One region of the Serratia sp. AS12 genome, then DNA from elsewhere that is predicted to be linked to it. Evidence: riboswitches for the same ligand, from Rfam matches in the RefSeq annotation. Region 1 holds a riboswitch; each other region holds the start of a gene.
What was found. A riboswitch is a leader RNA that binds a small molecule or an ion and turns the genes downstream of it on or off. The one in region 1 is predicted to bind thiamine pyrophosphate.
Positions count from the first base shown of each region.

Region 2: it holds a riboswitch for thiamine pyrophosphate, as region 1 does, so the genes downstream of both, thiB (thiamine ABC transporter substrate binding subunit) here and SERAS12_RS16000 (TenA family protein) in region 1, are expected to answer to the same signal.
Region 3: it holds a riboswitch for thiamine pyrophosphate, as region 1 does, so the genes downstream of both, thiC (phosphomethylpyrimidine synthase ThiC) here and SERAS12_RS16000 (TenA family protein) in region 1, are expected to answer to the same signal.

Region 1 covers NC_015566.1:3,410,820-3,418,257, forward strand. The annotation lists gene SERAS12_RS15985 (GlxA family transcriptional regulator) at 1-704, opposite strand, end outside; gene SERAS12_RS15990 (SDR family NAD(P)-dependent oxidoreductase) at 782-1,516, opposite strand; gene SERAS12_RS15995 (LLM class flavin-dependent oxidoreductase) at 1,544-2,566, opposite strand; TPP riboswitch at 2,726-2,828, shown strand; gene SERAS12_RS16000 (TenA family protein) at 2,891-3,571, shown strand; gene SERAS12_RS16005 (ABC transporter ATP-binding protein) at 3,568-4,308, shown strand; gene SERAS12_RS16010 (ABC transporter permease) at 4,305-5,072, shown strand; gene SERAS12_RS16015 (ABC transporter substrate-binding protein) at 5,099-6,034, shown strand; gene SERAS12_RS16020 (ABC transporter substrate-binding protein) at 6,103-6,834, opposite strand; gene opgB (phosphatidylglycerol--membrane-oligosaccharide glycerophosphotransferase) at 7,132-7,438, shown strand, end outside.
Region 2 covers NC_015566.1:749,245-756,682, reverse strand. The annotation lists gene SERAS12_RS03440 (sugar efflux transporter) at 120-1,325, opposite strand; gene sgrT (glucose uptake inhibitor SgrT) at 1,708-1,923, opposite strand; gene sgrR (HTH-type transcriptional regulator SgrR) at 2,012-3,673, shown strand; TPP riboswitch at 3,711-3,836, shown strand; gene thiB (thiamine ABC transporter substrate binding subunit) at 3,892-4,878, shown strand; gene thiP (thiamine/thiamine pyrophosphate ABC transporter permease ThiP) at 4,854-6,461, shown strand; gene thiQ (thiamine ABC transporter ATP-binding protein ThiQ) at 6,448-7,152, shown strand; gene ivbL (ilvB operon leader peptide IvbL) at 7,241-7,357, shown strand.
Region 3 covers NC_015566.1:280,724-288,161, forward strand. The annotation lists gene thiH (2-iminoacetate synthase ThiH) at 264-1,397, opposite strand; gene SERAS12_RS01260 (thiazole synthase) at 1,397-2,176, opposite strand; gene thiS (sulfur carrier protein ThiS) at 2,178-2,378, opposite strand; gene SERAS12_RS01270 (HesA/MoeB/ThiF family protein) at 2,375-3,124, opposite strand; gene thiE (thiamine phosphate synthase) at 3,129-3,767, opposite strand; gene thiC (phosphomethylpyrimidine synthase ThiC) at 3,760-5,703, opposite strand; TPP riboswitch at 5,818-5,941, opposite strand; gene SERAS12_RS01285 (Rsd/AlgQ family anti-sigma factor) at 5,981-6,484, opposite strand; gene nudC (NAD(+) diphosphatase) at 6,584-7,351, shown strand; gene hemE (uroporphyrinogen decarboxylase) at 7,391-7,438, shown strand, end outside.

The sequences.
Region 1 (7,438 bases):
ACGGAAAGATCGCCGTCCAGGTTTTCCAGGATCCAGGACTGGAGATCGCGGATCGGGCCAGGCGTTTTGGCCTGATTCAGCGGATAGCGGCTGAACTGCAATTGCCCGCCGGGGCGGCGAAGAAACATCACCAGATCTTGCGCCACTTCACGCGCCTGAATAAAACCGTAATCGTCTTCAACCAGCGCCAGGGTGAGATCGAAACCGGAGCTGACGCCGCCGGAGGTCCAGACGGGCCCGTCCTGAACGTAGATCGGCCCGTTTTCGACCTTCACCTTCGGGAAACGAGATTGCAGGGTATCCAGCAAGCGCCAGTGCGTCGTCGCCCGGCGCCCTTCGAGCAAACCGGCCTCGGCAAGCAGCAAGGCCCCGCCGCAAACGGAAGCGATACGGCGTGCGTTGGGGGCGGCGCGACGGAGCCAGCCTGCGACAAACGCGCCTTCTTCCTCGGTCGCCCCCTTTCCGGTGACAATGACAGTGTCACGTTTTTGTTCAGGGTCGAGATCGGAAAGACGGTGATCGGCCAGCAAATTCAACCCGGACGACCCATGAACTACCCGATGAGACTGCGTGGTGGCGACCTCAATCCGATAGAGCGGAGCGTCGTTGGGCCTCAAGCGGTTGGCCTGCATCAGGATGTCGGCGATACCCGCAGACTCAAACAGCATGCCCCCTTCGGGGACGATAATCAGGAATGTATGCATGGCCTTAAAATACAATTTGAGCAAAATAAGTCAATAAGGCACATGCCACGCCACCCTGGCCGCCACCGGTTTTCCGCTCAGGATATCGCCAGCGCAACGCCCGTAACGCGTTCAAGTTCCGCCAACAGCGCATCCTGAAAAACCGGATCGCGCGCGGCGGCATGCGGCTCCAGGCGGCGCTGGTGATGCCAATAACCGCCGGAAACGCCGGCCTGCGCATCTGTGCTGGTGACCAACCATTCCTGCGTCAGGTGCCCCAGGCGCAGATCGTCGGGGGCGTTTTCGCCACCCATCTTGGTCGGCACCCAGCCAGGATCGACCGCGCTACTGACCACGCCCGGCCAACGCCGGGCCACGGCGGCGGCGAGCGCCGTCACAAATAGCTTGCTGTCCGAATAGGAGACGGCGGCCTGCCCGCGCCAGTCCACCTTTTCCAACGCGGCGCGACCGTCAAAATGCATGCTGCTGCTCAAATACACCAAACGCGCCGGGCGAGCGATAAGCGCCGTCAGCAGATAAGGCGCAATCACGTTGACCGCCAGCACCTGCGACCCGGTGAAGACACCGGCATTGTGAATGACCGCATCCGGACGCCCGAGGCGGTTCACCTGTTCGGCCACCTCTCGGGTCTGCTGCAAATCAGACAAATCGCCGGTAACCGCCAGCGCACCGCGGTCCAGCAAATCGCGCACGCCGTGGAGCCGGCCTGGCTTACGCACGTGAACGATCACCTGATGCCCTTCGCCCAGCAGGGTTTCCGCCGCCGCGCGCCCCAGCCCGTCCGCCGAGCCGGTAATGAAAATACGAGACATGGCCAGCTTCCTTTTATTTTTAAGACATCAACGCCAGCCCAGCGCCGGGGCGACATGGGTGAGGATCGACTCAATCACGTGCGCGTTGTAATCGACGCCCAACTGGTTAGGCACGGTTAACAGCAAGGTGTCCGCTTCGGCAATGGCTTCGTCCTGCGCCAGCTGTTTGATCAGCTCTTCCGGCTCGGCGGCGTAGCTGCGGCCGAAAATCGCCCGGGTTTGCTGGTCGATATACCCGACCTGATCGCCTTCCTTGCCGCTGCCGCCGAAGTAGCTGCGGTCCTGCTGGTTCATCAGCGCAAAGATGCTGCGGCTTACCGACACGCGCGGTTCGCGCGGGTGGCCCGCTTCTTTCCATGCCGCGCGGTAAGCGCGGATCTGGTTGGCCTGCTGAATGTGGAAGGGTTCGCCGGTTTCGTCGTTTTTCAGCGTTGAGCTTTGCAGGTTCATCCCCAACTTTGCCGCCCACACTGCCGTGGCGTTGGAGCTGGCGCCCCACCAGATGCGATCGCGCAAGCCGGCGGAGAAAGGTTCGATGCGCAGCAGCCCCGGCGGATTAGGGAACATCGGCTGCGGGTTCGGCTCGGCAAAGCCCTCACCGCGCAGCGCATCGAGCAGTACCTCGGTGTGGCGACGGGCCATATCGGCCTCGGTCTCGCCTTCTGCGGGCGTATAGCCAAAATAGCGCCAGCCTTCGATAACCTGCTCGGGCGAGCCGCGGCTGATGCCGAGTTGCAGCCGCCCGCCTGAAATCAGATCGGCGGCTCCGGCGTCTTCCACCATATAAAGCGGGTTTTCATAGCGCATATCAATCACGCCGGTGCCGATCTCAATGCGTTGGGTTTTGGCGCCGACGGCGGCCAACAGCGGGAACGGGGAGCTGAGCTGGCGGGCAAAGTGATGCACGCGGAAATAGGCGCCATCCGCCCCGAGTTCCTCTGCGGCGACCGCAAGATCGATGGATTGCAGCAGCGCATCCGCCGCCGAACGGGTGCCGGACTGTGCCGAAGGCGTCCAGTGACCAAAAGAGAGAAAGCCGATCTTCTTCATGGGAGTGTTCCTCAGAGTCAACATTACCGGATTACAGTGCAAAAATGCCGCCGCCGGTGCCAGAGAAATCGTCGCGAACCGCACTAAACGAACCGATTGCCGCCCCCGCCGTTCCCCCTCGTCCGAGCATTGTAATCAAAAAGCAAATATCGTATAACAGGCTCCTCCGAGGGGTGTCCTGTTACGGGCTGAGATGGCGCAAGCCGAACCCTTTGAACCTGATCTGGGTCATGCCAGCGAAGGGACGGGTCGGCAATCACTCTCTCGGTCATTGCCTGTTCATACCTCAGCGCGCCCGGATCTCCACTCACTTTTGGAGGTCCCATGTTTACTCCCCTTTTCGATAACGGTCTTTACGGACGGCTGCGCCAACAGGCAGGCGCGGACTGGCAGGACTACGTTGCTCATCCTTTTATTCAGCAACTGGCCGCCGGCACGCTGCCTGAATCCGCGTTCCGCCGCTATCTGACCCAGGATTATCTGTTCCTGATCCACTTCGCCCGCGCCTACGCCCTGCTGGTGAGCAAGCTGCGCACGCTGCCGGAGATGCGCGCGGCCACCGCTTCGCTCAATGCCATCGTCGCCGAGCTGCCTTTGCATCTGGCTTACTGCGCCGGTTGGGGGCTGGGCGAACCCGAGATTGCCGCCGAACCCGAGGCGGCGGAAACCCTGAACTACACCCGCTATGTGCTCGATATCGGCCACTCCGGCGATGCGCTGGATCTGCTGGCGGCGCTGATGCCCTGCGTCGCAGGCTATGCCGAGATTGGTCTGCGCCTGCTTGACGACCCGGCGACGGTGATGGAGGGCAATCCTTACGCCTCGTGGATCCGCAACTATGGCGATAAAAACTATCTGGCCGGCGTGCAGGCAGCCCTCGATCTGCTGGAGCGCGTGGGCCACCAGCGTGGCGCAGAAAGCCGCTTTACCGAGCTTGCGGGGATTTTCACCACCGCCACCCGGCTGGAGTCCGCCTTCTGGCAGATGGGGTTGAACGCCTCATGAGTGACCGCATCGCGCCGCCCGGCATTCAGGTGCGGGATCTCAGCCTGTGCTTTGGCCGGCAGGTGATTTTCGATCGGCTGAGTTTCGATATTGCCGGCGGCAGCGTTGTCGCCCTGCTCGGCGCCAGCGGCGCGGGCAAAACCAGCCTGCTGAAGATTATCGCCGGGCTGATGCTGCCCACCGCCGGTGAGGTGACCGGCAGCGATGGCCTGCCGATAGCCGGCCGCATCGCCTATATGGGGCAAAAGGACCTGCTCTATCCGTGGCTGACCGTCGCCGAAAACATCAGCCTCGGTGCGCGGCTGCGCGGTGAAAAAGCCGACCGGGAATGGGCTGGGCATCTGCTCGAGCGCGTGGGGCTGAGCGGTTACGCCAAAGCTCTGCCCTCGGCGTTGTCCGGCGGCATGCGCCAGCGCGCCGCCATCGCGCGCACGCTGTATGAACGCCAGCCGATTGTGCTGATGGACGAGCCCTTCTCGGCGCTGGACGCCATTACCCGCGCCATGATCCAAACCCTGGCGGCCGAGCTGTTGGCGCAGCATACCGTGCTGCTGATTACCCATGATCCGATGGAGGCCTGCCGCCTGAGCCATCGCCTGTTGGTGCTCTCCCGCTACCCCGACGGCATTGACGATACACATATCATCAGCGGCCTGCCGCCGCGCGCACCGGACGATCCCCATCTGCTGAAAAGCCAGGGCGAGCTGTTGCAGCAACTGATGAGGGCCGCCGAATGAAACCGCTCATTGAAAACCGCCTGTCGCAGGTGCGCCGCAGCCTGACGGTGTTCGCCGGTTTACTGCTGCTGTGGTGGCTCATCACGTTGGGCGATATTCCCGCCTTTTTGCTGCCTTCCCCCTCTGCGGTGGCGCAGGCGCTGTGGAGCGGGCGCGCCTATCTTGCTTATCACACGCTGATCACCGCCTCGGAAATTGCCTGCGGGCTGGGGATTGGGGTATTGCTCGGCGCCGCGCTGGCGCTGTGCATGATCTATTCGCCCCGGCTGCAACGCTGGCTGATGCCGCTGGTGCTGACCAGCCAGGCGATACCGGTATTTGCGCTGGCGCCGCTGCTGGTGCTGTGGTTCGGCTTTGGCATGAGCGCCAAAGTGGCGATGGCGGTACTGGTGATCTTCTTCCCGGTCACCTCCGCGTTCTTTGACGGGCTGCGCCGGGTCAATAACGATTATCTCGATCTGGCCCGCACCATGGGCGCTTCCCCCTGGGCGCAACTGCGCCATGTGCGGCTGATGGCGGCGCTGCCGGCCTTTGGTTCCGGGTTGCGCATGGCCGCCGCCGTCGCGCCCATCGGCGCCATTATCGGCGAATGGGTCGGCTCGGCGGAGGGATTGGGCTACGTGATGCTGAACGCCAACGCGCGCATGCAGACCGACGTCTGCTTTGCCGCGCTGTTTATTCTGGTGCTGATGACCGTCTTGCTGTGGATGACGGTGAATGCGCTGCTGCTGCGCCTGATCGACTGGGCGCCGGAAAACGACTGATAACTTTTTAACGACTGGGGTAAGAAATGATCAAGCAAACCTTCTGCGGGCTGATGCTCAGCGCCGCTCTGGCCGGCAATGCTGCCGCCGCCGAAAAACTGACGCTGGTGCTCGACTGGTATATCAATCCCGATCACGCACCCATCATGGTGGCCGAGCAAATTGGCGCCTTCAAGGCCGAAGGCCTTGAGGTCAAGATTGTGCCCCCTTCCGATCCGGCGCTGCCGCCGCGTCTGGTGGCAGCAAAACAGGCCGACCTCGCCATCACCTATCAGCCTCAATTGCACTTCTTCGCCGATCAGGGCCTGCCGTTAGTGCGCGTGGGCACCCTGATTAACTCACCGCTCAATACCCTGATGACGCTGGATAAAAGCATCACCTCGCCGGCGGATCTCAAAGGCAAAAAAATCGGCTATTCCGTCAGCGGCATCGAACAGGCCACGCTGGCAACCATGGTCAAACATTCGCATATCGACCCGAACGACATGAAGCTGATTAACGTCAATTTCCAACTGACCAGCGCCCTGCTGGCGGGCCAGGTCGATGCGGTGATCGGCGGCTATCGCAACATTGAAGCGCTGGAGTTGAAACTGCAGGGGAAAAATCCGGTGGTGTTCAACGTCGAAGACTACGGCGTGCCGGCCTATGACGAACTGATCATCGTCGCCAACCGCGACGCGGTAGCCGAGCCGAAGATCAGGAAATTCCTCGCCGCGCTGAAAAAAGGCAACGATTACCTGCAGGCTCACCCACAGGAAACCTGGCTGGCCTTCGCCAAAACCCATCCGGAGCTGAACACCGAACTGAACAAGCAGGCGTGGCAGGCGAGCTTGCCGCTGTTCGCCACCGATCCGGCCAGGCTGGACACCGCGCGCTACCAGGCTTACGAACAATTCCTGTTCGACAACAAGCTGATCAAGAAAATCACCCCGGTGGAACAATACGCCGTGGAACTGCATTAAGGGGTATCCGCAAGGGCGCTGTATGCAGCGCCCCTACCCTCGAACCACAAAAGCCGTTGCCGACCGCCTCACGCCGTAGGGGCCACCGTCACATCGCCCTGACCGCTGCGCTTCAGCGCCTGCTGCACCAACCCGCTGGCTTTGCATCTTTCCACAAAACAGCGCACATAGGCTGCCCCCTGCTCTTTACCGCGCGGCACCGCCATCGCCTGGTGAATCGCGGTAAAATGCCCGTCCAGCACCCGGTAGCCCGGGTTCGCCGCAGCGGCGGCAAGCAGCGGTTGACGCACGCCCGCAGCGGCGTCCAACGCTTGCTCGAAGAATAAGGTGATCGCTGCAGGCGAAGTCTCTGCCCGCACCAGTTCCGCCTGCTTTAAAGTACGCGACAGATACAGGTCATAGGCCGCGCCCTGACCCACCGCAATGCGCATGCCAGGCCTGTCGAGCTCGGCCACTTGTCGATAAGGCGCCTCCTGCGCCACCAGATAGGTGCCCTCAATAATGACGTAAGGGGCACTGAAGGCAATTTGCTCCGCCCGCACCTGTTCGATGGCCATAAAGGCGACATCCCAGGCGGCGGTTTCCAGCGCGACGAAAACCTTGCCCGCCGCATCATAGGTCACCAGCTCCAGCGCCACGCCCAGCTCATGCGCCAGCGCGCCGGCCAGCGTGACCGACACGCCTTGCGGTTCCCCATCCGGCCCCCATTGTGCCAACACCGGATTGCCTAAATTGATCGCCGCGCGCAGTACGCCCTGCGGCGCCAAATCATCCAGTACGGTGGTGGAAATGCTCTGCATGTTTTCTCCTGAACAGGTTAATGCGCCTCGCCGGTCTGCAATCAGCGCCATTCATTAATGGTAGAGCCAAATGCCCGGCGAGCAATATTTCAGCGCCCACGCCTCTCAGTAGTGACTATGGTCACAATATTGTCACAAAATTGTTCATTCACGCCTGGCGGCCACCCCGCTGTGCAAACGCGCATTGACCCTGGCGCGTTCAATGCGCTATACCCTTCCTCTTTCGCGCTGCGACAGGTTCAGCAGCCTTTGCCAGGGCAGTTAAGATTTTCTTTTTAATCAGACAGGGTACGGTGGATGGTTTCAGCATTAGTCTCGTTTGCACTTTTTTTAGCCTCAATTTTGATCTACCGGAACAAGGCCGCCGCCAACCGCTGGTGGCTTTCCATTTTGCTGATCCTGCTGGGCAGCTATCTGATCCTCAATGTTATTCTGATCGCCAGTAACTATTTTACCGGCGACGGCATCACCGATGCGGTGATCTACACCCTCACCAGCAGCATGAAAGGGGCCGGCGTCAGCAAGTACGTGCTGCCGTTTATCGGCCTGCTGGCGGTGCTGGCGCTGATTTTCGCCGTGCTGGCCTGGAGCCTGGTGCGGCACA
Region 2 (7,438 bases), 2.7 Mb from region 1:
GATCGGCATCTCAGCAGCAAGATGGGCAAGAGCGCCGCTATCGCGCTCCGGGTCCGTATAGCTTGGGGTTCTGGCTTAATGTTCTCAATGACATGCATCAATGTTAATGACGTTAGTGTTTACACTTCTCGAACCCGGATACTGATCCACAGCGCCACCACCGCCAGGGCTGTCGCCAACCAGTAAACCGCATAGTGCCCCAGGTTTTCCACCAGTGCGCCTTGCAGCACGCCGGCCAGGATCACCCCGGTGGAAATACTGTTGGTAAACAAGGTCGTCGCTGCGCCGGGTCGCCCTGGCATCAGATCCTGGAAATAGAGCATGCCGATACCGGCGATGATGCCGATAAATATGGCGTTGAACAGTTGCAAGACCATCAGCGCCAGCTTGAATTTAAACACCGCCAATCCGGCATAAAACAGGATGCCGGCCACCACGGCAAACAGCATCATATTGCGCTTGCCGAAACGTTTGACGTAATAACCGGCCAGCAGCATCGCCGGGATCTCCAGCCCGGCGGCCGTGCCCATCAACAACCCCGCAAGGTTTTCCGGCAGGCCCAGATCGGCGGTGATGTACAGCGGCATATCGATGATGTACAGGGTGTTGCAAGTCCACATCAGCATCGAGGCGATAAACAACAACCGCACATCGCGGTTTCGCCAGGCGCTGGCGGACGCTATCGGGGCCGAAGGCACACCGTCCAGCGCATCACCCTGCTCCGCCGGTTGGGTGCGCGGCACTGAAGGCAAGGTAAACCACACCAGCAAGGCACAGATCGCGAAAGTGGCGGCGGCAATCCCAAACATCCAGGTAAAGCCGTAGTTCAACGCCAGCGTGAACGCCAGAGGTGGACCGATCACCCACGCCAGCGACAGCTGCGCACGCATGACCGAGCTGAACATCACCACTTCGCGCGCCGAACTATCGGCATACTCCCGCGCCAGAGCAAAAATCTGCGGCATGGCGGTATTGGCAATCGCCGACATCAGCACCCCGGCGGTGATCAGCGTCAGGTAGTCGCGGTTGAAGGCAAACAGCAGGCAGTTGCCGACCGCCATCAGGCAACACACCAGGATCAGCGTGCGTCGGTCACCACGCGTATCTGAACGCTTGGCCAGCAGAAAGCTGACGACGATGCCGGCAATGGCGTTGACGGTGTAGAACAACCCCACCCAAAGCGGCCGCACCTTGACTTCAGTGGTGAGGAACAGACTCAGCGTCGGTGCCATCAGCGCTCCGGCGATCCCGGAAAGAAAAGCAATCAGCAGGAATGCGGCAAAAATGGGATTAAAGCGGCGCGGCAACCAGTACAGTCGTTTCATATCTTCGTCCCTGCCCCTAAAGCGGAAGACAAAACCTTAGGCTACGGTGAAAAAATTGCAAGAACATCACCGCGACCGATAATAAAAAAACCAGTGGGCATGACCCCACTGGCTGGTGAACAACACCATTACTCAGAAACATTTTTGCTACCGCAACCTCAGAGGTGCTCGCGGTATTGCTTGTCCGTCATATCGAGGCTACGCCCCACCGTTGCACGTGAGCGCCGCTGGCGGTCATTTGGGCGTGCAGCAAGGCGCGTGTCGTGAGGTTTGGTGGGCCAAATAAGCGGCGCGCAACACAGATGTGCGCTCAAATGGCCCAGCCCTTCGGGTCGCGCCCCAAAAACCCGTTTTCTGTGTTGGCGGGCTTGCCCATAGCCCACTATGGGCTGCTCCCTTCGTCGGGATAACGGGCTTTTGGGTCTGCGACGGCACCACGGTCAACGGTGGGACGTAGCCTAAGATCCCACTGGGTCAGGTGAGCCAACATCTCCAGGCGCGCCTGTTCCGGCACCAGCCCCAACCAGTCGGCGTGCTGGCGGCGCACCGCGCTGAAGTAGCGCTGATAGAACTGTTTTGACAAGAAAGCTTTCATCATTCGCCCCTCCCCCATTCATTGAGGAAAATTATCGGCGTAATATGGGGAAAGATAAATTGATGAGTTGATGCCGGAGAGTTCCTCTTTTATGTCTACCTCACGTTTGCAACAGCAGTTCATTCGCCTGTGGCAGCGCTGCCACGGCGAGACCACCGACACCACGCTGCAAGAGTTGGCCGAAGTGCTCACTTGCTCGCGCCGTCACGTGCGTTCATTGCTCGGCGCCATGCAACAGCAAGGGTGGCTGACCTGGCAGGCGGAATCGGGGCGCGGCAAGCGATCGCGGCTGACCTTCCACTATACCGGCCTGGCCCTGCAGCAGCAGCGAGCGGAGGAACTGCTGGAGCAAGACCGCATCGATCAGCTGGTGCAACTGGTCGGCGATAAAAACGTGGTGCGGCAGATGCTGCTGTCCCAGCTTGGCCGCAGTTTCCGGCAGGGTAAACACATCTTGCGCGTGCTCTATTATCGCCAGTTGTACAACCTGCTGCCCGGCTCTGCGCTACGACGCTCGGAAACTCATCTGGCCCGGCAGATTTTCAGCGGCCTGACGCGGATAAACGAGGAAAACGGGGAACTGGAGTCGGACCTGTCGCATCACTGGCAGGCGCTGACGCCTTTGCACTGGCGTTTTTATCTGCGCCCGGCGATACATTTTCATCACGGGCGCGAGCTGGAAATGGACGATGTGATCAGCTCCCTCACTCGTCTGATCCCTCAGCCGCTATTTTCACATATCGAGAGCGTAACCTCACCGACGCCTTTCGTGATTGACGTGCACCTGCACAGCCCCGATTACTGGTTGCCTTGGCTGCTGGGCAGCGTGCCTGCCATGATCCTGCCGCGCGAGTGGCAAAGCATGCCGGAGTTCTCGCGCCATCCGGTGGGCACCGGGCCATACAGCGTGGTGCGCAACCACCGCAGCCAAATGAAAATTCACGCCTTCGATGACTACTTCGGCTACCGTGCACTGATCGATGAGGTCAATATCTGGGTGCTGCCAGATATCACCGAGGACCTGGTGCATTCCGGCGTGCAGTTGCAGGCGGATGACACCGGCAACAACGAGCTGGAAAGCCGGCTGGAGGAAGGCTGCTATTTCCTGCTGTTCGATCAACGCTCTCCTCTGGCGGCCGATCCGGCCATTCGCAGTTGGCTGTGCGAGCTGATTAACCCCATCTCGCTGCTGAGCAATGCCGGAGCGGTTTATCAGCGCTATTGGTCACCGGCCTATGGCATCCTGCCGCGCTGGCATCACAATCGTGCGCTGGCGCAGCAGCCAAAGCCGGCCGGGTTAACCGAGCTGACGCTGACTTACTACAGCGAGCACTCGGAATTCCAGGCGATTGAGCAGGCAATTGAACCGCTGCTGGCGCTGCACGGGGTACGGCTTAACGTGCAGACGGTGAACTACGACGCCTGGCATAAAGGAGAGGCCACCAGCGATCTGTGGCTGGGTAGCGCCAACTTCTACCTGCCGCTGGAGTTCTCGCTGTTCGCCACCCTGTATGAGTTGCCGTTGATGCAGCATTGCATGAATGACGATCTCGCCGCAGATGCGGCGTTATGGCGCGCCAATGCCCTGCCGCTGGCGGATTTTTGCCAACGGTTGGTCAGCGGTCACCAGTTACACCCGCTGTTTCATCATTGGCTGCAACTGCACGGCCAGCGCAGCATGCGCGGTGTGCGCATGAACACCCTTGGCTGGTTTGATTTTAAATCCGCCTGGTTTGCGCCGCCGGAAGCATAAGCGCCTTTCGCCGGCGCCCGTTAATCTCTACAATAGCGCCGTCTCAACGGGGTGCGAAACGGCGGCGGCGCGATGAAAACGCGACGTGCAGGTTTTGCTGAGAACAAACCCGTCGAACCTGATCCGGTCAATACCGGCGGAGGGATTTGAGCATAGCGACCCGGTGTAATCACCTCGCCCTCAGATACCTTTGCCCCCTTATCTTTCAGGAGTGCAAAGTGGTCAAAAAAAGCCTGCCCTTATTACTGTTGTTGTGCGCCGCACCGGCGTTTGCCAAGCCCACGTTGACGGTCTACACCTATGATTCCTTCGCGGCCGACTGGGGCCCAGGCCCGGCGGTGAAAAAAGCATTTGAAGCAGACTGCAACTGCGAGCTGAAATTCGTCGCGCTGGAAGACGGCGTTTCGCTGCTTAACCGCCTGCGCATGGAAGGGAAAAACAGCACCGCCGACGTGGTGCTGGGGCTGGACAACAACCTGCTGCAGGCCGCGCAACAAACGGGTTTATTCGCGCCAAGCCGCGTTGACGGCGCCAAACTGAGCGTGCCGGGCGGCTGGCAGGATAAAACCTTCGTGCCTTATGACTACGGCTACTTTGCCTTCGTTTACAACAAAGAAAAGCTGAAGAACCCACCAAAGAGCCTGCAGGAACTGGTCAACGGCGATCAAAACTGGAAGGTGATCTACGAAGATCCGCGCACCAGCACCCCAGGCCTGGGCCTGCTGCTGTGGATGCAGAAAGTGTTTGGCGATAAAGCGCCGGAAGCCTGGCAGAAACTGGCGAAGAAAACCGTCACCGTCACCAAGGGTTGGAGTGAAGCCTACGGCCTGTTCCTGAAAGGCGAAGGCGATCTGGTGCTCAGCTACACCACCTCCCCGGCTTATCATCTGATCGAAGAGAAGAAAGACAGCTACGCCGCGGCCAACTTCAGCGAGGGCCATTATCTGCAGGTTGAAGTGGCAGGCAAGCTCAAGGCCAGCAAGCAGCCTGAGCTGGCGGAGCGCTTCATGCAGTTTATGGTGACCCCGGCGTTCCAGAACACCATTCCAACCGGTAACTGGATGTACCCGGTGATCAAGACTCAACTGCCGGCCGGTTTTGAGCAAATGACCGTACCCCAGACCGCGCTGCAATACAGCGCCGAAGAGGTCGCCAAACAACGCGGTAGCTGGATCCGGGCATGGCAAACCGCCGTCAGCCGCTGATCCCGCACTGGCTCTGGCCGGGGCTGCTGGCCGCCGGCCTGATCCTGACCGTCGCCGCGCTGGCGATGAGCTCGCTGTGGCGGCACGCACCGGAAAGCGATTGGCGTGGCCTGTGGCAGGACAGCTATCTGTGGCACGTAGTCCGCTTTACCTTCTGGCAGGCGTTGCTGTCCGCGCTGATCTCGGTGCTACCCGCCATCGCGCTGGCCCGCGCGCTGTATCGCCGCCGCTTTCCCGGCCGGCTGTTGCTGCTGCGGCTGTGCGCCATGACGCTGGTGCTGCCGGTATTGGTGGCGGTGTTCGGCCTGCTCAGCGTGTATGGCCGGCAGGGCTGGCTGGCATTGCTGTGCGGCTGGCTCGGCATCAACTACAGTTTTTCCCCCTATGGTCTGCAAGGCATCCTGCTGGCGCATATGTTTTTCAATCTGCCGCTGGCCGCCCGCCTGCTGCTGCAGGCGTTGGAAAACATTCCGGTCGAACAGCGCCAACTGGCGGCTCAGCTCGGCATGAACGGCTGGCAACAGTTCCGCTTCGTCGAGTGGCCGGCGTTGCGCCGCCAAATCCTGCCGAGCGGCGCGCTGATCTTCATGCTCTGTTTCGCCAGCTTCGCCACCGTGCTGTCACTGGGCGGCGGGCCGCAGGCCACCACCATAGAACTGGCGATCTACCAGGCACTCAGCTATGACTACGATCTCAGCCGCGCCGCCCTGCTGGCGCTGATCCAGTTGGCGTGCTGTCTGAGCCTGGTAGTGCTCAGCCAGCGGCTGAGCCAGGCGCTGCCGGTCGGCAGTACCCAGGCCCACATCTGGCGCAATCCCGAAGACAGCCTGTGGCGTCGCGCCAGCGATTTTCTGCTGATCGCCGCCGCCCTGCTGTTGCTGCTGCCCCCGCTGCTGGCGGTGATTGCCGATGGCGCCAATCAGACGATGGTCAACGTCCTGCAACAGCAGGTGCTGTGGCAAGCGTTGTTCACGTCACTGCGTATCGCGCTCGGGGCCGGCGCGTTGTGCGTGGTGTTGACCATGATGCTGCTGTGGAGCAGCCGTGAACTGAAGCTGAAACAGCGGCTGCGCTGGGGCCAAACGCTTGAACTGAGCGGCATGGTGATTCTGGCGATGCCGGGGATCGTACTGGCCACCGGTTTCTTCCTGCTGTTGAGCGATACTGTCGGGTTGCCGCAATCGCCCTATGCGTTGGTGATCCTCACCAATGCGCTGATGGCGGTACCCTACGCCCTGAAGGTGCTGGAAAACCCGATGCGAGACCTGGCCGAGCGTTACAACCCGCTGTGCCTGTCGCTGGGTATGCACGGCTGGCAGCGGCTGCGCTGGATCGAACTGAAAGCGCTGCGCCGCCCGCTGGCGCAGGCGCTGGCTTTCGCCTGCGTACTGTCGATCGGCGATTTCGGCGTGGTTGCCCTGTTTGGCAACGAGCAGTTCCGTACCCTGCCTTTTTACCTGTATCAGCAGATCGGCGCCTATCGCAGCAATGACGGCGCGGTCACCGCACTGTTGCTTCTGCTGCTGTGCTTCCTGCTGTTTACCCTGATCGAACGCTTACCGGGGCGCCATGCTGACGCTTGAAAAACTGACCTATTTGTATGAACACCTGCCGATGCGCTTTGACCTGCGTATCCAGCCGGGCGAACGTGTCGCGGTGCTCGGCCCCAGCGGCGCGGGTAAAAGCACCCTGCTCAGCCTGATCGCCGGTTTCCTGCCGGCCGCCAGCGGCAAGCTGCTGCTGAACGGTAGCGACCACACCGGCACGCCGCCGGCCAAAAGGCCGGTCTCGATGCTGTTTCAGGAAAACAACCTGTTCGCCCACCTGAAGGTAGCGCAGAACATCGGATTGGGCCTTGACCCCGGGCTACGGCTGAACGCGGACCAGCAACAACAGTTGGCGCAGATTGCCCGCCAGGTGGGGTTGGAAGAGCATCTGCAACGCCTGCCGTCGCAGCTTTCCGGCGGCCAGCGCCAGCGCGCAGCCCTGGCTCGTTGCCTGATTCGCCAGCAGCCCATTCTGCTGCTCGACGAGCCGTTCTCGGCGCTCGACCCTGCGCTGCGCAATGAGATGCTGCAACTGTTGCAAGAGGTTTGCGACCAACGCAACCTGACGCTGCTGATGGTGTCGCACAACCTGGATGACGCCGCACGCATCGCGCCGCGCACCCTGTTGGTGGTCGACGGGCGGATTTATTACGACGGCTCCACGCAGGCGCTGCTGGACGGCAGCGCGCCGGAAGCCCGGGTGCTGGGCATTTCGCACAAACCGTGATCTGCAGCGCGTTTTTTATGCTGGACGAATAAACCTGTTGTGCGAATTTTTCGCCTGTGGTTTTATAAAAACCTGACTTTTATTATTGATGATAAGGTTCCCTGTGATCGCATCCTCGCTGACTTCGACCCTACTAGTTACCGCGCTACCAGCCGCGGTGATGGTCGTCGTGCGTGTGGTGGTGGTCGTCGGCAATGCGCCGTAGGGTCCGAATCAACGCATCGATTCCCAAACCCCGCCGGCGCAAACCGGGCGGGGTTTCTTGTTTTAGCCCCCTGCCCAGAAA
Region 3 (7,438 bases), 2.3 Mb from region 1:
AACCAGTTTGGTTTGTCAAAAGGCCGGCGAGATGAATGCGGGAGGAGTCAAACATTAGGAGGTCCCGGAGTCGCGCGGGAAGGTGTCCGGCGCGATCCGGGGGTTGGTAAGCAGAGCCGTTGAGAAAATAGCGGCTCCGGCTGGTGCCGGATTCGGAAGCCAGCATCGCCACTATAGTCGCGCTGATTTCCCATACCAGTAGCCTCTGCAGGCTTTGCGCTGTGCTTCCATGGCTTTTCCAAAGGTGCTGCAAAGATTGCAAATTACTGCGCGCTACGCCCCAGATATCCGTCCCAGTCTTTCCACACAGGCTGCAAACCGGCGTCGCTGATAGCTTGCGACACCTGCTGCGGTGTGCGGCCGTCGTGTGGTTCGAACTGTTCCAGTTCAGGCGGCACATCGTCGGCATAGCCGCCGGGTTGGGTTTTGGAGCCGGCGCTGACGCTGTTGATCGCTACCGGGATCATATGATCGCGGAAGAACGGTGACTCGCGTGTCGACAGAGAAAGCTCTACGTCAGGAGCGAAAAGGCGAAAGGCGCAGATTAACTGTACGAGCTGCGGTTCGCTCATGATTGATGCCGGTTCGATGCCGCCGGCGCAGGGACGCAGCCGTGGGAATGAAATTGAGTAGCGGCTCTGCCAGTAAGTTTGCTGGAGATAGAACAGGTGTTCGGCCAGCATATAGCAATCGGTGCGCCAGCTATTGGAAAGCCCGATTAGCGCGCCAAGGCCGATCTTGTCGATCCCCGCTCGGCCGAGACGATCCGGCGTGGCCAGCCGCCAGTGAAAGTCCTGTTTCTGGCCGCGCAGGTGATGTTGCTGGTAAGTGGAAGGGTGATAGGTTTCCTGGTACACCAGTACCCCGTCCAGCCCCAGCGTTTTCAGCTCGGCATATTCCTCCTGCGCCAACGGCTGCACTTCCATCATCAGCGAACTGAAGTGGGTGCGGATCGCCGGAATATGCTCGCGGAAATACTTCATGCCGACCTTGGTCTGGTGCTCGCCGGTGACCAGCAACAGGTGCTCGAAACCCAACGCCTTAATCGCCAGGCACTCGCGCTCGATCTCGGTAGCATTGAGCGTTTTGCGTTTGATGTGGTTACTCATCGAGAAACCGCAATAGGTGCAATCGTTGGCGCACAGGTTGGACAGGTACAGTGGCACGTAGAAGCCGACCACGTTGCCAAAGCGTTGGCGCGTCAGCTGTTGTGCACGTTGTGCCAGCGGCTCCAGGTAGGGCGCAGCTGCGGGCGAGATCAACGCCATAAAGTCTTCACGCGTCAATTTTTCCGCATTGAGCGCCCGTTCGACATCCAGCGCAGTTTTACCGTTGATGCGCAGTGAGATATCGTCCCAATCGAGCTGTTGCCAGCGGCTACTGAAATCCTCTGCCATCATAACGCCTCCCCAGGTTGGCTAAGGAAGGCGGTCAGTGGGCTGGAGGCTACTGCATTGCGGCTGCGGCCACCCAACCCGGCCTGACGAGCCAGTTCACCGGCTTCCAGTGCCAAACGAAACGCACGCGCCATTTGTACCGGGTCGCGCGCCACGGCGATTGCGGTATTCACCAGCACCGCATCGGCACCCAGTTCCATCGCCTCCAGTGCATGGCTTGGCGCACCGATGCCGGCATCGACCACCACCGGCACTTTGGCCTGTTCTATAATGATTTCCAGGAAGTCGCGGGTCCGCAGCCCGCGATTGGATCCTATCGGTGCGCCGAGCGGCATCACCGCTGCGCAGCCCACCTCTTCCAGCCGTTTACACAACACCGGATCGGCGCCGCAGTAGGGCAACACCACAAAGCCCTCTTTAACCAGCGTTTCAGCCGCTTTCAAGGTTTCAATCGGGTCCGGCAGCAGATATTTCACGTCGGGATGAATTTCCAGTTTTACCCAATGGGTGCCAAGCGCCTCACGCGCCAGTCGGGCGGCAAACACGGCTTCAGCCGCGGTTTTGGCGCCAGAGGTATTGGGTAACAGGCGCACGCCCAACTGTTGAAGTGGCGCAAGAATGGCATCATTGCCGCCGCGCAGGTCAACGCGTCTCATCGCCATGGTCACTAACTGTGAGCCGGAGGCTTGCAGCGCGTCCAGCATCAGCCCAGGGGTGGCGAATTTTCCGGTGCCGGTAAACAGGCGTGAAGTAAAGGTGGTATCGGCGATTTGCAGCATGTCAGCCTCCGGCAATCGCTTGAAACAGCAGGATGTCATCACCGTCCTGCACCTGGTGGTTAGCCCAGTCGGCGCGCGGGATGATAGTTTGGTTAATAGCCAGTGCAGTGCCTGGCTGGTGGCGTTCCAACTGCTCAAGCAGGGCGGTGACGCTCAGTGGTTGCGCCAGTTCCAGCGGTTGGTCATTCAGCCGGATTTTCATGCCGCGCCTCCGCATACCGGGCAGGTGCTGGCCTGGCTGAGCTGCAACGTACTCCAGCTTTGCTGTTTGCCGTCGAATAGCCGCAACTTGCCGCTGAGTGACGAGGGCATGCCCGCCAGCATTTTTATCGCCTCGAGTGCCTGCAAGGTGCCAATGACGCCAACTACCGGGCCGAGCACGCCTGCGGTGCGGCAGTTGCGTTGCGGCTCGGTTTGCTCAGGGTACAGACAGGCATAGCAACCGTGGGCATAGGGCGGTTCAATCACCAGCAACTGGCCGCTGAAGCCCACCGCGCTGCCGCTTATCAGCGGTTTGCCGGCGGCGATACAGGCGGCGTTCACCTCATGGCGGGTGGTCATGTTATCGCTGCAATCCAGGATAAGATCGGCGCGCTCCACGGCGTCTTGCAAGGTTTTTCCTTGCAGACGTTGTTCCAGCGCGATGGATTCCACCTGCGGGTTCAGCGCTTGCAATTGACGCTGCGCCAGAGCGGCTTTGCTTTTGGAAACGTCGGTACTGCGGTAGAGGATCTGACGCTGCAGATTGGTGATGTGCAGCGTATCGTCATCGGCCAACAGCAGCGTGCCGACGCCGGCAGCGGCCAGATAGAGTGCTGCGGGGGAGCCTAATCCCCCCAGCCCGACCAGCAAAACCGATGCCTGTTTAAGCTTTTCCTGGCCTTGCGGACCTACGTCCTCCAGCAGCAGCTGGCGGCTGTAGCGCAGAAATTCTTGATCGTTAAGCATCGAATCACTCCTTGCCTTCGATCAATTGCAAAAGCTGCACGGTGGCCACACGCCAGTCCGGGGCTTTGGTGATAGCGCTGACTACGGCTACGCTACCGACGCCGCAATCCAGCACTGCCGCCACGCGATCAATCCCGATCCCGCCGATCGCCACCGTTGGATAGTCATCCAGTTCGGCGACATGGCGTTTCAGCTCAGCCAGGCCTTGAGGTGCGGAAGGCATCTCTTTGGTTTGGGTTGGGAAGATATGTCCCAGCGCGATATAAGAGGGTTTGACTGCGATTGCCCGGGCTAATTCGGCATCGTCATGGGTGGAAACGCCAAGCCGTAATCCTGCCCGATGGATCGCCGCCAGATCGGTGGTATCCAAATCTTCCTGACCGAGGTGTACGCCATAGGCGCCGTGCTTAATCGCCAGTTGCCAGTAGTCGTTGATAAACAGCCGGGCGTGATATTGCTTGCCGAGGGCTATGGCGGCGGCGATATCATCCTCGACTTGCTCATCCGGCAAATCCTTGATGCGCAGTTGGATCGTGGTCACGCCTGCCTCCAGCAGGCGGGCAATCCATTCAACGCTGTCGACGACCGGGTATAACCCCAGCCTGTGCGGCGTGGCGGGGAAAGGCGTGATGATATCATTCATTGCTCATCTCCCCCTGAAGGTTACCGGCGCTGTGGTACAGCTCGCTACCCCGTGAACGGAACTCGGCCGACATCTTTTCCATACCGGTCAGCTGCACCTCTATCGGCTTGGCCGCTTCCTGCGCGGCGGCGTAGTCGCGGACCTCTTGCGAGATCTTCATCGAGCAGAACTTCGGCCCGCACATTGAGCAGAAATGGGCGATTTTGCCGGACTCCTGCGGCAGGGTTTCGTCGTGATAGGCACGGGCGGTGGCGGGATCGAGCGCCAGATTGAACTGATCTTCCCAGCGGAATTCGAAGCGAGCTTTGGACATGGCGTTATCACGGATTTGCGCACCTGGGTGGCCTTTGGCCAGGTCAGCAGCATGGGCGGCGATCTTATAGGTGATCAATCCCTGCTTCACGTCTTCTTTGTTTGGCAGGCCGAGGTGTTCCTTCGGTGTGACGTAACACAGCATAGCGCAGCCGAACCAGCCGATCATCGCGGCCCCTATGCCGGAGGTGAAGTGGTCATAACCGGGTGCGATATCGGTGGTCAACGGGCCTAAGGTATAGAACGGCGCTTCGTGACAGTGTTCCAGCTCTTCGGTCATGTTGCGGCGGATCATCTGCATCGGCACGTGGCCTGGGCCTTCGATCATCACTTGCACGTCATATTCCCAAGCGATTTTTGTCAGTTCTCCCAGCGTGTGCAGCTCAGCGAACTGTGCTTCGTCGTTGGCGTCCTGAATCGAGCCGGGCCGCAGGCCGTCACCCAGCGACAGCGATACGTCGTAGGTGGCGCAGATTTCACAAATTTCGCGGAAGTGTTGATACAGGAAGTTTTCCTGATGATGCGACAGGCACCACTTGGCCATGATCGAACCGCCACGAGAGACGATGCCGGTCAGGCGTTTGGCGGTCATCGGCACATAACGCAGCAGCACACCGGCGTGGATGGTGAAGTAGTCGACGCCTTGCTCCGCCTGCTCCAGCAGCGTATCGCGGAACATTTCCCAGGTCAGACTCTCGGCCACGCCGTTCACTTTTTCCAGCGCCTGATAGATAGGTACCGTGCCGATCGGCACCGGGCTGTTACGCAGGATCCATTCACGGGTTTCGTGGATATAACGGCCGGTGGACAAATCCATCACGGTGTCCGCACCCCAGCGGGTGGACCACACCAGCTTCTCCACTTCTTCTTCGATTGACGAAGTCACTGCCGAATTACCGATATTGGCGTTGACCTTCACCAGGAAGTTACGGCCGATGATCATCGGTTCGGATTCCGGGTGGTTGATGTTAGCGGGAATGATGGCGCGGCCGGCGGCCACTTCCTGGCGAACGAATTCCGGCGTGATGTTTTGCGGCAGATTGGCGCCCCAGCTTTGACCTGGATGCTGGTGGCGCAGTACTTCGCCGCGGATACGCTCACGGCCCATGTTTTCGCGGATGGCGATGAATTCCATTTCCGGGGTGACGATGCCGGCGCGAGCGTAGTGCAACTGGGTGACGCATTTGCCCGGTTGCGCCTTGCGCGGCAGCGGCAGATGTTCGAAGCGCAGATGATCCAACCCTTCGTCCGCCAGGCGCTGCTGAGTGAATCCGGAACTGACGCCTGTGAGGGCTTCGGTATCGCCACGTTCTTCGATCCAGCCGGCGCGCAGTTTCGCCAGGCCGCGATGCACATCGAGCTCGGATTGCGGATCGCCGTACGGGCCGGCGGTGTCATATACCGGGATAGCTTCGTTCTGCTCGTATTGCGGGTTGTCTTTGTCACCGCCAATCAGCGTCGGGCTGAGCTGGATTTCACGCATCGGGACCAGCACATCGCTGCGTGAGCCTTGCAGATAGATGCGGTGTGAATTGGGAAAGGATACGCCTTGCAGAGTGTCGATAAACTGCTGGGCTTCTTCGCGCTGTTCTTTACGGGCGCGCGGTTTTTTAACGTTAGACATAGCAAATTCCTACCAGTGTAATGAGTGGGGAAAATTGCTTGTCTGGAGCTCGGAGGGAGTAATGATACTGGCCGGCAAGGCGGAGTATCCCCGTTCGGGAAGCCCTGCCAGTGGCGATAGATTACTCTTGTTCCCTTCGCGGGTATTAACCCGATCAGGTTCCGCGGATCCCGAATTAACGGTCTCAGCCTGGCCAATTTGATGAGCAAATCAGCGCTAGGCACTCCGACAAGATGCCCTCCAGTATAGGAGGGATAATAAAAAAAACTACAAAATTCTAACGCGTCTGATCCAGCGCTTTATCCGGCAGCGGTTGCTGCGAGGCTTCGGTCGCCAGTTGGATCAGCTTATCTTCCAGGGCAAAACGTGCCGCAAGTGTTTCACCGATATCCGACAGCGCCTGGTGGAATTCGATGCACACGTCCTGATCGATATCCACTTCGGTATAGCGATCGTGGAAAGCCATGATCTGCTCGGTATTGACCCAAAGTTTGGGATAGATGTTCACCGATAGCGCCATTTTCGGACTCGGTGCGGCTTCCACTTGTTTGATAATTCTGTCATAGATATGAAAATGCCCGGCAGAGAGATAATCCACCAAATTATGGCAAAAGTTCTCCAGCGCTTTTTCATTCAGCGGCGTATGCTTTTCTTTGTTCGGTTTGATGCCCACGAGGGTGCAATAGGCGACGAGCAACTGCTTGCGCGCCTGAAGCCATTGATCAACTAATTCATTACTACCACCAACGCGCTGAGTCAGGCTTTCCAAACGGTTGAGCATGTTTGACTCCGTAAGTAATAAAAAGTAACAGTAAGTTATTAAAATGTAACAAGGCCGATTTGTAGAGTGCCAGTGAAGCTGAGGTTGTGCAACAACGATATGGAACTTGCATTAACGGGTAATGAAAATGGCTGGTGGATCGTCAGCCATGAAAGCAAGCTTTGGTTACCGCACGGTGAATTGCCGTTCGGTTCGGCGGCGTCGTTTTCCCTGCTGGGGCGAATGGCGCGCACCATTGGTGAATGGGAAGGGCTGCCGGTGTGGCTGGTGCGCCAGACGATGCCGCAGGATATGGGCTCGGTGCGCCAACTGCTCGAGCTCGATCGCGGGTTGTTTCAGCTTGCCGGGCGCGGCGTGCAACTGGCCGACTTTTACCGCTCTCATCGCTTCTGCGGTTATTGCGGCCATGAGATGCACCTCAGCCGTACCGAGAGCGCCTGTCTGTGCGGTCACTGTCGGGAGCGTTACTACCCGCAGATTGCACCTTGCGTGATCGTCGCTATTCGGCGCGACGATGAGATCCTGCTGGCGCAGCATGTGCGTCATCGCGGCGGCATTCATACTGTGCTGGCCGGTTTTGTCGAGGTCGGCGAAACGCTGGAGCAGGCGGCCGCGCGCGAGGTGATGGAAGAAAGTAACATTGAAATCAAAAACCTGCGTTATGTGACTTCTCAACCTTGGCCGTTCCCGCATTCGCTGATGATGGCCTTTATGGCCGATTACCACCGCGGTGAGATTCGTCACGATCCGAAAGAGCTGCTGAACGCCGGCTGGTACCGTTATGACCAGTTGCCGCTGTTGCCGCCACCCGGCACCGTGGCGCGCCGCCTGATAGAGGACACCGTAGCCTTATGCCGTGAGCAATAAATCGCTACAATAACGGCAGATGAATAAGGGAGCCCTATGATGAATGAGTTGAAGAACGATCGTTACCTGCGCGCGCTGCAACGTATG